DNA from 2 places in the Protofrankia sp. CiT1 genome. Region 2 is predicted to be linked to the other one. Evidence: riboswitches for the same ligand, from Rfam matches in the RefSeq annotation. Region 2 holds a riboswitch; the other holds the start of a gene.

Region 1 (5,634 bases), on a different contig from region 2:
GACCGATTGGAACAGGATGGTTACTCAATGCCGTGGCGCCAGCCAGCGAAGCACCGTTCGACCGCACGGCGATGCGCGCCAGCGCCCGCCCGAAACACTGGTACCCAAAAAAGCCAGACCGGCATAACTATCGACCGCATAACAATTAAGCGAAGGACATGAACAGGATGATCCGGAAATGAACAACAAGGAGTCTGCTGACGACAGCGGTAATCGGCACAACGGGCAGCTTCCGTTCGCACAGGCTGCCGCCAGCCATCCGTCAACCGCGGCAGGATGGCTGGCCGGCGCCCTGAGCAAGCCCGTGTCACTGGTCCGGATGGTCCCCAAACGCCGCCGCATACGCCCGGAGAGTCCTTCGACACCGCCCGGCCGAGTGATCGCGTGTCACATATACCGGGACGGCTACCGCGATCCGCGATCGATCCACCATACCGATGCGCTGCGTGTTGCCCGGGATCACCGCGGCAGTTTTGCCTGGCTCGGCCTGTACGAACCGAGCACGACGGAACTGTCCAATATCGCCGATGTCTACGGGCTGCATCCGCTCGCGGTCGAGGACGCCGTCACCGCCCATCAACGGCCGAAACTGGAGCGATACGGGGAGACCCTTTTCGTCGTCCTCAAGACCGCCTGTTACGTGGAACACGAGGAGCTGACCTCGACATCGGAGATCGTCAACACCGGCGAGGTCATGGTGTTTCTCGGCCAGGATTTCGTAGTCACGGTCCGGCATGGGGAACATGGCGGGCTCCAAGCCCTGCGCAGCCGGCTGGAAGCGCACCCGGAAATGCTCCGCCACGGACCGTCGGCTGTCCTCCACGCTATCTGCGACCAGATTGTCGACGATTACCTGGCGGTTACCGAGAAGATTGAAATCGACATCGACGACGCCGAGGGATCGGTCTTTCACCGATCGATTCCGCCCGATGCCAGTAAAGTTTACCAGCTCAAACGTGAGGTGCTTGAGCTCAAGCACGCTGTCACGCCACTCGCCGCTCCGCTGCGAGCGCTCACCGAACCGGACGTCGGCGGGATTGCCCCGCGCATTCAGGAATACTTCCGTGACGTGGCCGACCACCTCGAACAGGTCACCGAACGAATAGCTCGATTCGACGAGCTGCTGTCGTCAATTATTCAGGCGACCTTGACACAGGTGGCCATCGCGCAAAACGAGGACATGCGCCGCATCAGTGCCTGGGTCGCCATCGCCGCGGTTCCGACAGCGGTTGCCGCCATTTACGGGATGAATTTCGAGCACATGCCCGAACTGCGGCAGCCGTGGGGATATCCCGCTGCTCTCTGCTTGATGGCGGCAATCTGCTTCACCCTGCACCGAGCCTTCAAACGGAATGGCTGGCTGTAGCCTCGTACCGTGGTACGCTCAAATATCAACTGATAGCATGATGGACGCTCGTGAATATTGCTGCTGGCTTTCGCGGCCGGTCCGGTCAGCTCGCCGGTGGAGCCGATACACCGACGAGCTGACCGGTATAGCAGAAGGCCGCGATCATCATTTTTTGCGTGGCTGACGCCCAAAAACCGACCGAACTCATGTTTCGTGGCGTCCCGTGTGTAAAAATTGAGCAGGGTGTTGAAGGCGCCACAATACCAGGCAAATTATCCACCGAGCTGGCCGCGCCGCGAAGCTCCCGCCAGACGCGGGTGGCCTCCGTTCGAGCCAGCACAACTGGCACAACCAGTGCCACAGGCCGGGCCATGGGAATTACCACGGCGCGGCCCCGCCGACCCGGCTGGGATACCGCCCGTCAGGACTATACCGTACCCAGCAGGACCGCACCGCGGCTTCGTTCGATAGCTATTTCATACTAGGAACAACGACATATCACCCGACAGCGGGATTCACGGAGACCACGCTGTCGGCTACCGTAATCGCCTGTGTCAGGCCTTCGTGCGGGAGTTCACAGTCAACTGCCGTCCCAGCCGCGGGCTAGCGGCAGCGTACGGTTACAATCCGTTCTCAGTCGCAACGCGGGCGTGGGTGGCAATGACGACGCCCCCCGCCGTATCCACACCATCACCTGTGACGTCGACCGCGACATCCGCGACATCCGCGACGCGATCCGATGACCCAGCCGACATACCCGGTCCGTAACGATCTTATCGCCGAGCTGGCGACAAGACTGGAGCAGCTCGATCAGATCCTTGGGCGGCTGGAGGATGCCGAGCGGCAGGCCGCCGACGCCAGCGAGCGCCTGATGCGCACCCGGCGGTGGCAGGAGGAGACGGTCCGCGCGATCCAGGACGAGCGAGCGCAGATGCGCACCCATCAGCGGGCGCTGGACGATCTCGCGGACCGCGCACAGGCGGCCGTCGAGGCCCTGTCCGGCCAGTACCGCTCCCTGCCCCCGGAGATTCACGAACTCGCGGTCGAACTGCACGTCCTGCAGACCGCGGGCCTGCTCTCCCGCCGCGACACCCGCGCCCGGCGCCGCTGACGCCGACCCGTCCCAGGCCGCGGACATCCTCTCGCACAGCGGATTTCGGAGCGGGAAATCCCATAACGGCTGACACAGTGCGTAATCTAGCGAGCCTATTCATTAAGACAATTTTCGCTACTACATGTCAGCGATATATAGCTGTCGGCACTCAAGCACCCCCCCGTCGCCGGACCGTCACCGCTATGGCGTAATGTCATCTTCCGCATCCTGTGGGTCATGGCATGGCAAGCCTCCGTCTGGGCGACCTGTCGCAGTGGCCAGCAGATCAAGATAGAGCGGCGAGTGATCGGCAAGGAGGATGGGAGGAACCGCTATGGTCACTTCTGCGAGTACTCGCCGTAGTTGTGAGGGACTAGTATTTGCTGGCACCATCCTTTTGAACTAGTCTCGCGCCGACGTCACGACAACACCGGGCCGAACGCCGAATCCTGCCCACGGCCCCGGTGTCCCCTCCGAGTCGTCACCAGGGCAGGAGCGGGGGACCCATCCTCCACCGGTTTGGCACCGAGCCACGGTGCCGACCTAGGGGTGAAGTGAGTCGTGTGCTGGTCGCACGGCCCACCGGGCAGCCCAGCCCGAACCCGACAGCTCACCTCGCAGGCGAACGGGAAGGATCACAGTCTTGTCTGCGCCCGATGTGCAGCTTGATCCGGCAATATGGCCATGTTCGTCGCCGACGGCGTCGCTGTCCTCGCTGCGACCTCAGGCCGAGACACCTGGGCGTCCAGCCCGCGGCAGGCACCGCGCGCCCGCTCCGCCGTCGGCCCCCGGCCGCGTCCGGGCACGTGCCGCGGTCGCGGCGATGACAACCGGCACGGTTGCGGTGTCAGGCGTCGCGCTGGCCGGCTGCGCCCCGACCGACTCAGGGATGGACGAGACTTCGGTCAGTTCCCGGATCACCCTTGGCTCTCAGTTCGGAAGCCAGGCGTCACTCGCCGGTCTGCGCACGTCCGTTATCAACCCGGCCACCTCGGTTGGCCCCGGGTCCATCACCAGCCATGTGATCGATCAGGCTGACCTGCACCCCAAGTCAGGTGTCGCGCTCAGGGTCACTAATCCGGACGTGTCAGTACAGGCCGACCAGCCCATTGACATGGGCTTCTCCCTCGAGGACGGGACGACCCACGCGCCGCTGTCAAACCAGCTCATCAAAATTCAGGTAAAGCTGCCTGACGGCTGGGCAACATTCAAGCACCTGTATACTAACGAGCAGGGCTTTGCGAGCTACACTGCCAAGGTTCTCACCACCACACAGATCACTGCTATCTTCGACGGAACGGATGCCCTGCAGTCGGCTCGCTCCTCGAACGTTGGTACTATGACGGTGGTGCCCAGTCCGGTCCCCGCGCCTCCGGCGCAGGCCGCCGGCTCGGCCGCTGCTGCCGCGTTTCGGGTATCCACCTCCGATACAGCGGATGCTACGATGCCAGTCGGATCGCTCGGTGAAAGAGCTGTCTATCTGGCCGCGCAGCAAGCCGGCAAGCCTTACGTGTATGGTGCGGAGGGCCCCTACTCCTTCGACTGTTCCGGCCTGGTTCAGTATGTTTTCAAACAGCTCGGCCGCAGTCTCCCCCGCACCGCGGAAGAACAGTACGAAGCCACGGCCCATGTGTCGCAGTACAATAAGCAGGTCGGCGACCTCATCTTCTTTGGTACGCCGGGAAACATCTACCACATCGGCATCTATGCCGGCGGTGGCAAGATGTGGGCGGCACCAAAGTCCGGTGAAGTCGTTTCGCTCAGAGATATCTACACCACGTCATACTCAGTCGGCCGGGTCAGTTAGCGGCCAGCGGCCTCGCTCGTTGACTCCTTCATCTCACTGATATGACTGACGCAGTCAGCCTCTGAAAAACATATAGCGGGTTCACGCGTGTCCTCCCCCTCCGGTCACGCGTGAACCTCACCGCCAGATCGGTGTTGTCGATATAAACACCGGTCTGGCGGTCCCAAACCACAACTGGATGTCTCCAAAGACTTCCGCTGGTCGGATCGAGCCAACCCCCCCGGCTCGCAATGCCCGGCGGAACACGGGCTTCCCCGGCCTTTCGCACTGAACCCCCCCCACAGTGCGCTTGGCCGGCGGAGGTCCTGGGCTCCCGCTGGTCGGCCGTGCCACCCCCCCGGCCAAGCCGACCGGCGGGAGCCCTCTCAACGACAGCCGACGAGGCGGGTCGAGGATTGATCCACAAATTGCCGGGATCTCCAGCTCGCTTCAGACCGAAGGCCACGCGAAAACACCATCATCGCGTGGCCTTCGGTGGCCGCTTAGAGTGACCGGCAATAGGGCGTTCGATCAGGGAGCGGCGACCGCTTAGCCCTTGATGTCCTTTGAGAATTTCCACAGCTCGCTGGTCGTGGCTTCGTTCCATTTCCGCCCTGGCGCAAGAGCCACTGACTTGACATGGACCCGTGAAGGACACGCGGGGAGCGGCCCGACCGTGTTCACCGTCCCGACCGCCGTGAACAGTGGCTGCTGGGCGGGGTCGAGCGGGCCGCAGGCCACCGTGAGCGCGAGACGGCCGCCCTCTCCCGCACCCCAGATGTAGATCCGGGACATATCGATGTTCGATCGCTCCTTGGCGACGTAACGGACCACGTCCCACAGATACCGCGCGTCCTGACCGTTGGTCTGCCAGGTACTGGCCACCGCCTCCGGATACACCAGAGCGAACTTCTGTTGATCAGCAAGCGCGGACACCTTACTGTCCTTCTCGATCGTCGCCGCGTCACTCTCGTCGTCATGCAGGACGAGGAGCAGCGGCACCGGCTTCTCGGGCTTGGCCTCGGCGTGGACCGCAAGCTCCCGGCCCGCGGACTCGTAGCCCGCCGGAATCTCGGCGCGCTCGGTCTTCACCTCGGGTGAGTGATGCCCGTAGGCGAGGGCAACGACGACCACGCCAGCGGCCACCAGCACCCGTCGACGGTTCTTGCTCCACAGCTCTTTCCCGGCTTTGAGCGGATTCGACGCCACCAGACAACCGAACCACACCGAGAGCCGTTGATTCGGCAGATTCGACACGTGGCGTGGACGAGTCGGGCACCACAGCCGTGGTCTGGCACACACCCGTGCGGGTTGACGCCAACGGCAACCAGCCGGGCGGACGCGGCCAGGCGCCAGCGGCCGCTCCACGGATCCGTCGCGGCGGCCCCAGGACACCCGCTTCGTGCC
Region 2 (5,634 bases):
CCAGGACAGCACCGGACCAGCCCTGCCGGGAACGGCGATGTCTGCGATGTCGATCCATGGAACCTTCCGTATGGTCGGTCCCCCCCGCGTCGTGTCCCCTCCGCATCCCCTCCAGCAGGGACAAGGGTAGCGAGTACTAGGCATGGCGAGCCATCTGATATCGCTTTTGACCGAATAGTCATGAGCAGATCGGGCCAGCGTATCGCTGTGCCTGAGGAGCCCGAGGACGCGCCGTATCGGATAAGCGACCAGCGGCCCAGGCCAGCTACCCCCGGTAGCGCCGGAACGGGCCCGCCCGCGATACCGACGACGCTGGAACTCAACCGCCGCCTCGCCCCGCCTCGACCGGGAACATCGCGACCGGGAACATCGCGGCAGCGCCGGCAATCCAGCCGTGGTGCCCGCTCCCGCACGCCCAGGGGCAAACGTCCGCATCCGTCGGACAAACCGGGCCGCAAGCCGGGCCAGAGTGCCAAAGCCCTGGTAGAGGGCATCAGCACAGGCACGTATCCGGCCGTGACGCCGTTGGAGACAGGGCCCGCCAGACCTCGGCGCGGTAACATGACCGACTACGGCGCCAGCGGTCGCGGCCAGCACGATCCCGGACGTGGGCGCACTGTGCGACATGCCCGTGTGCGGGTCTGCCGCGAGCAGACCGGCAACGAACAGGATCGTGTCACCAGGCAGCCAGAAATCGATATCGATAAGGACGCCGCTGTCGACGAATACGAGCGTGAAGATGCCAGCATAGAGCGCCGCGCCGAACGGGCCATCCACACTCACGGGTCCCGCCCGCCCCGATGACCCGCTCATCATACTCATCGTGCGGCTTCCCGCCCATGATTGCCGAACAAATCAGTTCATTACCAACCGGACAGACATGCAACCCGACTGCTCACAGGAGCCAGACCCATGCCCATCGCCACCCCGGACGTCTACGCGCAGATGCTTGACCGGGCCAAGACCGAGGCGTTCGCCTACCCGGCGATCAACGTTACTTCGTCCGAGACCCTGAACGCCGCGCTGAAGGGCTTCGCCGATGCCGGCAGTGACGGCATCGTACAGGTTTCCACCGGTGGCGCCGATTTCCTCTCCGGCACCAGGGTGAAGAACATGGTCCTCGGCGCCCAGGCGCTCGCCGAGTTCGCCCATCATGTCGCAAAGGCCTACCCGATCAATATCGCCCTGCACACCGATCACTGCCCGGCGGACAAACTCGACACTTATCTGCGTCCGCTGCTCGCGATCTCCAAGGAACGGGTTCTCAGCGAAGGAAGGCCCCCCCTCTTCCAGTCACACATGTGGGACGGCTCGGCGGTCGAACTCGAGGAAAATCTCAAGATTGCCGACGCTCTCCTGATCGAATGCCACCAGGCTGAGATCGTCCTGGAAGTGGAGATCGGCGTCGTCGGCGGTGAGGAGGATGGGGTCGTCGGCGCGATCGACGAGAAGCTCTACACCACACCAGCGGATATGTGGCGAACCGCCGAGGTTCTCGGCACCGGCGAACGGGGCCGCTACATGCTCGCCGCAACCTTCGGAAACGTACACGGTGTGTACAAGCCGGGCAACGTGAAACTCCGTCCAAGCATCCTTCGGGACGGACAGCAGTATGTCGCGCGACAGCTCGGGCTGCCAGCCGATACCAAGCCGTTCGACCTGGTGTTTCACGGCGGTAGCGGCTCCGACCCGGCCGAAATCCGCGAAGCGCTGGACTACGGCGTTGTGAAGATGAATGTGGACACCGACACTCAGTACGCGTTCACTCGGCCGATCGTCGACCATATTTTCAAGAATTATGACGGAGTGCTGAAAGTTGACGGCGAGGTCGGTGTGAAGAAACAGTACGACCCCCGCAGCTACGGCAAGGCGGCCGAGACCGGCATGGCCGCCCGCGTCGTGCGGGCCTGCGAGGACCTGCGCTCCGCCGGGCGTTCGCTCACCGGCTGAGCCGGCCGGCTCACCGGCCGAAGGAGGCGCGAGCATCGCTTTTCGCGCCTCCTTCGGCCACCACCGGATCCTCGTACCCAACCACACCGGTCCATGCCGCCCTGTCCTTCCCCGTCGTAGAACCTGTTTTGAATCACAGCTGTCGACGCTGTCGACCGCCCGGACAGAAGATTCAAAACAGGTTCCCCCAGAATGCATCGGACGATGTCGTGTGAACGCCCGCTATGAGTGCTGGGAACCCGAATTCGATGCGGCGCCGCGGGCTACGCAAACAACCTGTCCGGGTGCACGCGGTATTACTCGGGCCAGCTGCGGCACGGTGGCCACTCCGCCGCTGCCCGTGGTTTCCGCCGCTGGAAAGTGATGAGCGCGCGCCGGCGTGCGTTAGCAGCCGATCTCGAGATACGGCAAGAGCACCCAGCCCGATGTGCGCATAGTCACGAAGCGCATTCACGGCTTGTTCAGCCACCAGCGATGCTGGTTATGGTCTGCGCCGTGCCCGTCGATACGGCGGGGACACGTCGGGCGGCACGCCGAATCCTGCCCGCGCCCGACGAAAACCAAACTTGCGGCAGGAACGGGGGACCCACTTCCGGGCGTCGATACCAGGCGTCCTCGGGGTGAAGCCGTGAAAACGGCCGGGCAGTCCCAGCCCGAACCCGACAGCTCACCTCGCAGGCGTGGGGAAGGGCATTACCAATATGTCCCGTACAAGTTCTCGCGGCCGACATCGCGGAATTCGCCGGGCCCGGGTCCGTACCCGAGCCATGGTGCTGACCCCGGCCCTGCTCGCGGCGATCAGTGGTGGCATCGCGATGTCACAGCCGGCCAGCGCCGCCACCACGTGGGAGGGGCTTCGCCAGTGCGAGTCCGGCGGTGACTACACGGCCAACACCGGCAACGGCTATTACGGCGCATACCAGTTCTCGCTGAGCACCTGGCAGAGCCTGGGCTACACCGGACTGCCCAGCAGCGCCTCCCCGAGCACCCAGGACGAGGCCGCGCTCAAGCTCGCCACCCAATCCGGCTTCGGCCAGTGGCCCGTCTGTGGCCGGGGCATGAGCGCCGGCCAGCTCGGGGCTGGCGCCAGCTCGTCGGGCAGCGGCTCGTCGGGCAGCGGCTCGTCGGGCACCGGCTCGTCAGGCAGCGGCTCGTCAGGCACCGGCTCGTCAGGCAGCGGCTCGTCAGGCACCAGCTCGTCAGGCAGCGGCTCGTCATCAAACAGCACCGGCACCGGCTTGTCGGGCACCAGCTCGTCAGGCGCCAGCTCGTCGAGTCCAAGCAGCGCCAGCGCCAGCCCAGACAGCACCGGTTCGTCGGACAGCAGCTCGTGGCAGGCACGCTCATACGGCAGAAGCGGTTCCTCGCGTTGGGCATGGCGCGCGGCGAACGCGGCCACCCCGTCGACCGCTGTCGCTGCCGCTGCCACGCCTTTGACCACCGATCTGGTCGACCAGGTGCGACCGGACGTGCGGTCGTGGCAGCAGCAGATGAATGGTCTTGGTTACAACATCCAGATTGATGGTCAGTACGGACCGGAGTCGGCTGGTGCGGCGAGCCATCTCCAGGCTGACAAGGGCCTGACGGTGGACGGAATCTGCGGACCGCAAACCTGGACGGCCACCTTCAGCTGAGCCTGAACCGAACAGCTACCGCCTGACGGCTACGAAACTGATATAGACCCCGCGCACGACGAGTCGGGCCGGCCACACCAAGGTGACAACAAACACAACAGATAAACACTATAACGACCGGCCCGATTACTCGTCGTTACAAAAACCCAACACAAGCAACCCTCCAGCGGAGCTTTCCCAATCACCAGGTACAGTTCTCAGTTTGGCCCACATAGTTCATTCGGGGGATGTAGGCCAGATCCATGTAGTTCATCCGACACCCCGATTTGCTTCGAAAGAGCCAGGCTCGCTAGAGTCCTCCCCACTCGCCAGATCGGCGAGGCCGCGCGAACGGACGCCGAATCCCGTCCCCGTCCGCCGCGGCAGGACCTACCGCGAAGCCGCTAGGACGGGATCGGGGGAACCACATCCGGATACCGGAGACGCCGGTGTCCTTGGGGTGAAGCCGGCGACGCGCATGGGCGTCACCGGCCGGGCATGTTCCCAGCCCGAACCCGACAGCTCACCTCGTAGGCGACGGGAAGGACCGACCCACATGCCGTCTGTTGGCAGGCACCGCGCCCCGCAACAGTCGTCCACCGCCGTCAAGGTCCTGCGCACCACCGGTGCTGTCACAGCACTCGTGGGCAGTGGTCTCGCCGTCGCGGCCAGCCCAGCGAGCGCCGCGACCGCCGACGACTTCGCCAAACTCCGCCAGTGCGAGTCCGGTAACAACTATCACATCAATACCGGTAACGGTTTCTACGGCGCCTACCAGTTCGACGCCGGGACCTGGCATGGCCTTGGTTATTCCGGTCTTCCCAGCGACGCGCCACCGGCACTGCAGGACGATGCCGCCCACAAGCTCTACAACGCTCGCGGCTGGTCCCCCTGGCCGTCCTGCTCAGTCAAGATGGGCCTGACCAACAACGGCCCAGCACCGCAGACAGCGGCAGCCGTGCCCAGCACCGAGGTGGTCCAGCAGGCGGTTGCCCCAGCGCAGCCTCCGATGACCTTGGAACGCGCGAAGGCTCAACTGGCATCGTCAAACTTCGCCGGCACAACCCTTTCCACCGCGCTGGCCGGTGAAGTTCGCGCTGACGCTTACGTCTGGCAGAGCACGATGCGTGAGAAGAAGTTCATTCTGCAGGTGGACGGCCGCTTCGGCGGGGAATCCCAGGGTCTCGCGTCGCTGTACAGCTATCTGACCCGGGTCGACGACGGACAGACCGGTGTGGTCGGTAAGAACCTCTGGGACATCACCGTCACCAGCCCGTCGGCGCTGTGAGCGCGGGCACGCGTAAAAAGCTCCGGCAGTAGGGTGTCCGGTCAGACAGCGGCGTCCGGATGGATGGATCGCGAGGGCTGCGGAGGAGTGCGACGGAGGTGTTGGGCGGCGCGAGCCGGACAGTCCTGTTGCCGGGCGCTCTGAACCACGGTTTCCCGGCTGTCCGAAGACGATGTCGGCTTCGGCCCCCGATCCCGCGGCGGACCTGATGGCCCACCCCCCTCCCACCAGGTCCGCCGCGTGAAAGCTCCCCACGCGATGCGGCATGAGCGCGATCCGGCAGGATGGGCCTCATGACGACATCCCCCGAACGGCCGGATCTCCTTGGCGGTCCGCCTCCGACAAGGCTCGCTCTCGATCCGGCCGCCGCCAGGGCCCTCAGCGCCGGCGATGCCCCGGAGGCTGTCGCGGGCCGCTTCCCGGACTCAAGCCTTGCCTGGGCGATGTTGGCCGAGCGCTCCCTGGACGCGGGCGCGGCTGTCACGGGCTACGCCTACGCGCGGACCGGCTACCACCGCGGTCTGGACCAGCTGCGCCGTGCCGGTTGGCGCGGGCATGGGCCGATCCCGTGGTCCCATGAGCCCAACCAGGGCTTCCTGCGCGCGCTCGCGGCGCTGAGCCGTGCCGCCGCCGCCATCGGTGAAACCGAGGAGGCCGCCCGCTGCCGGGAGTTCCTCGCCGACAGCGATTCCGAGGCATCCGGCGCGCTGGGCTTCACAAGCGACTGAGCCGCTTGTGGATACCGGTCGCCTTGTACCCGGTTATAGCGGACTGTCCGGCTCG

What was found. A riboswitch is a leader RNA that binds a small molecule or an ion and turns the genes downstream of it on or off. The one in region 2 is predicted to bind cyclic di-AMP.
Region 1: linked by a shared signal. The riboswitch ahead of MJ785_RS07635 (C40 family peptidase) and the one ahead of MJ785_RS22250 (transglycosylase family protein) in region 2 are both predicted to bind cyclic di-AMP.

The regions. Positions count from the first base shown of each region.
Region 1 is NZ_CAKJTP010000029.1:32,866-38,499, forward strand. It holds gene corA (magnesium/cobalt transporter CorA) at 179-1,366, shown strand; gene MJ785_RS07630 (hypothetical protein) at 2,088-2,459, shown strand; cyclic di-AMP (ydaO/yuaA leader) riboswitch at 2,908-3,079, shown strand; gene MJ785_RS07635 (C40 family peptidase) at 3,265-4,248, shown strand; gene MJ785_RS07640 (plasmid partitioning protein) at 4,777-5,436, opposite strand.
Region 2 is NZ_CAKJTP010000053.1:4,281-9,914, reverse strand. It holds gene MJ785_RS11060 (hypothetical protein) at 562-804, shown strand; gene fbaA (class II fructose-bisphosphate aldolase) at 913-1,950, shown strand; cyclic di-AMP (ydaO/yuaA leader) riboswitch at 2,472-2,646, shown strand; partial or broken gene MJ785_RS22250 (transglycosylase family protein) at 2,652-3,062, shown strand; gene MJ785_RS11040 (peptidoglycan-binding protein) at 3,384-3,584, shown strand; cyclic di-AMP (ydaO/yuaA leader) riboswitch at 3,948-4,114, shown strand; gene MJ785_RS11035 (transglycosylase family protein) at 4,120-4,851, shown strand; gene MJ785_RS11030 (DUF3151 domain-containing protein) at 5,145-5,579, shown strand.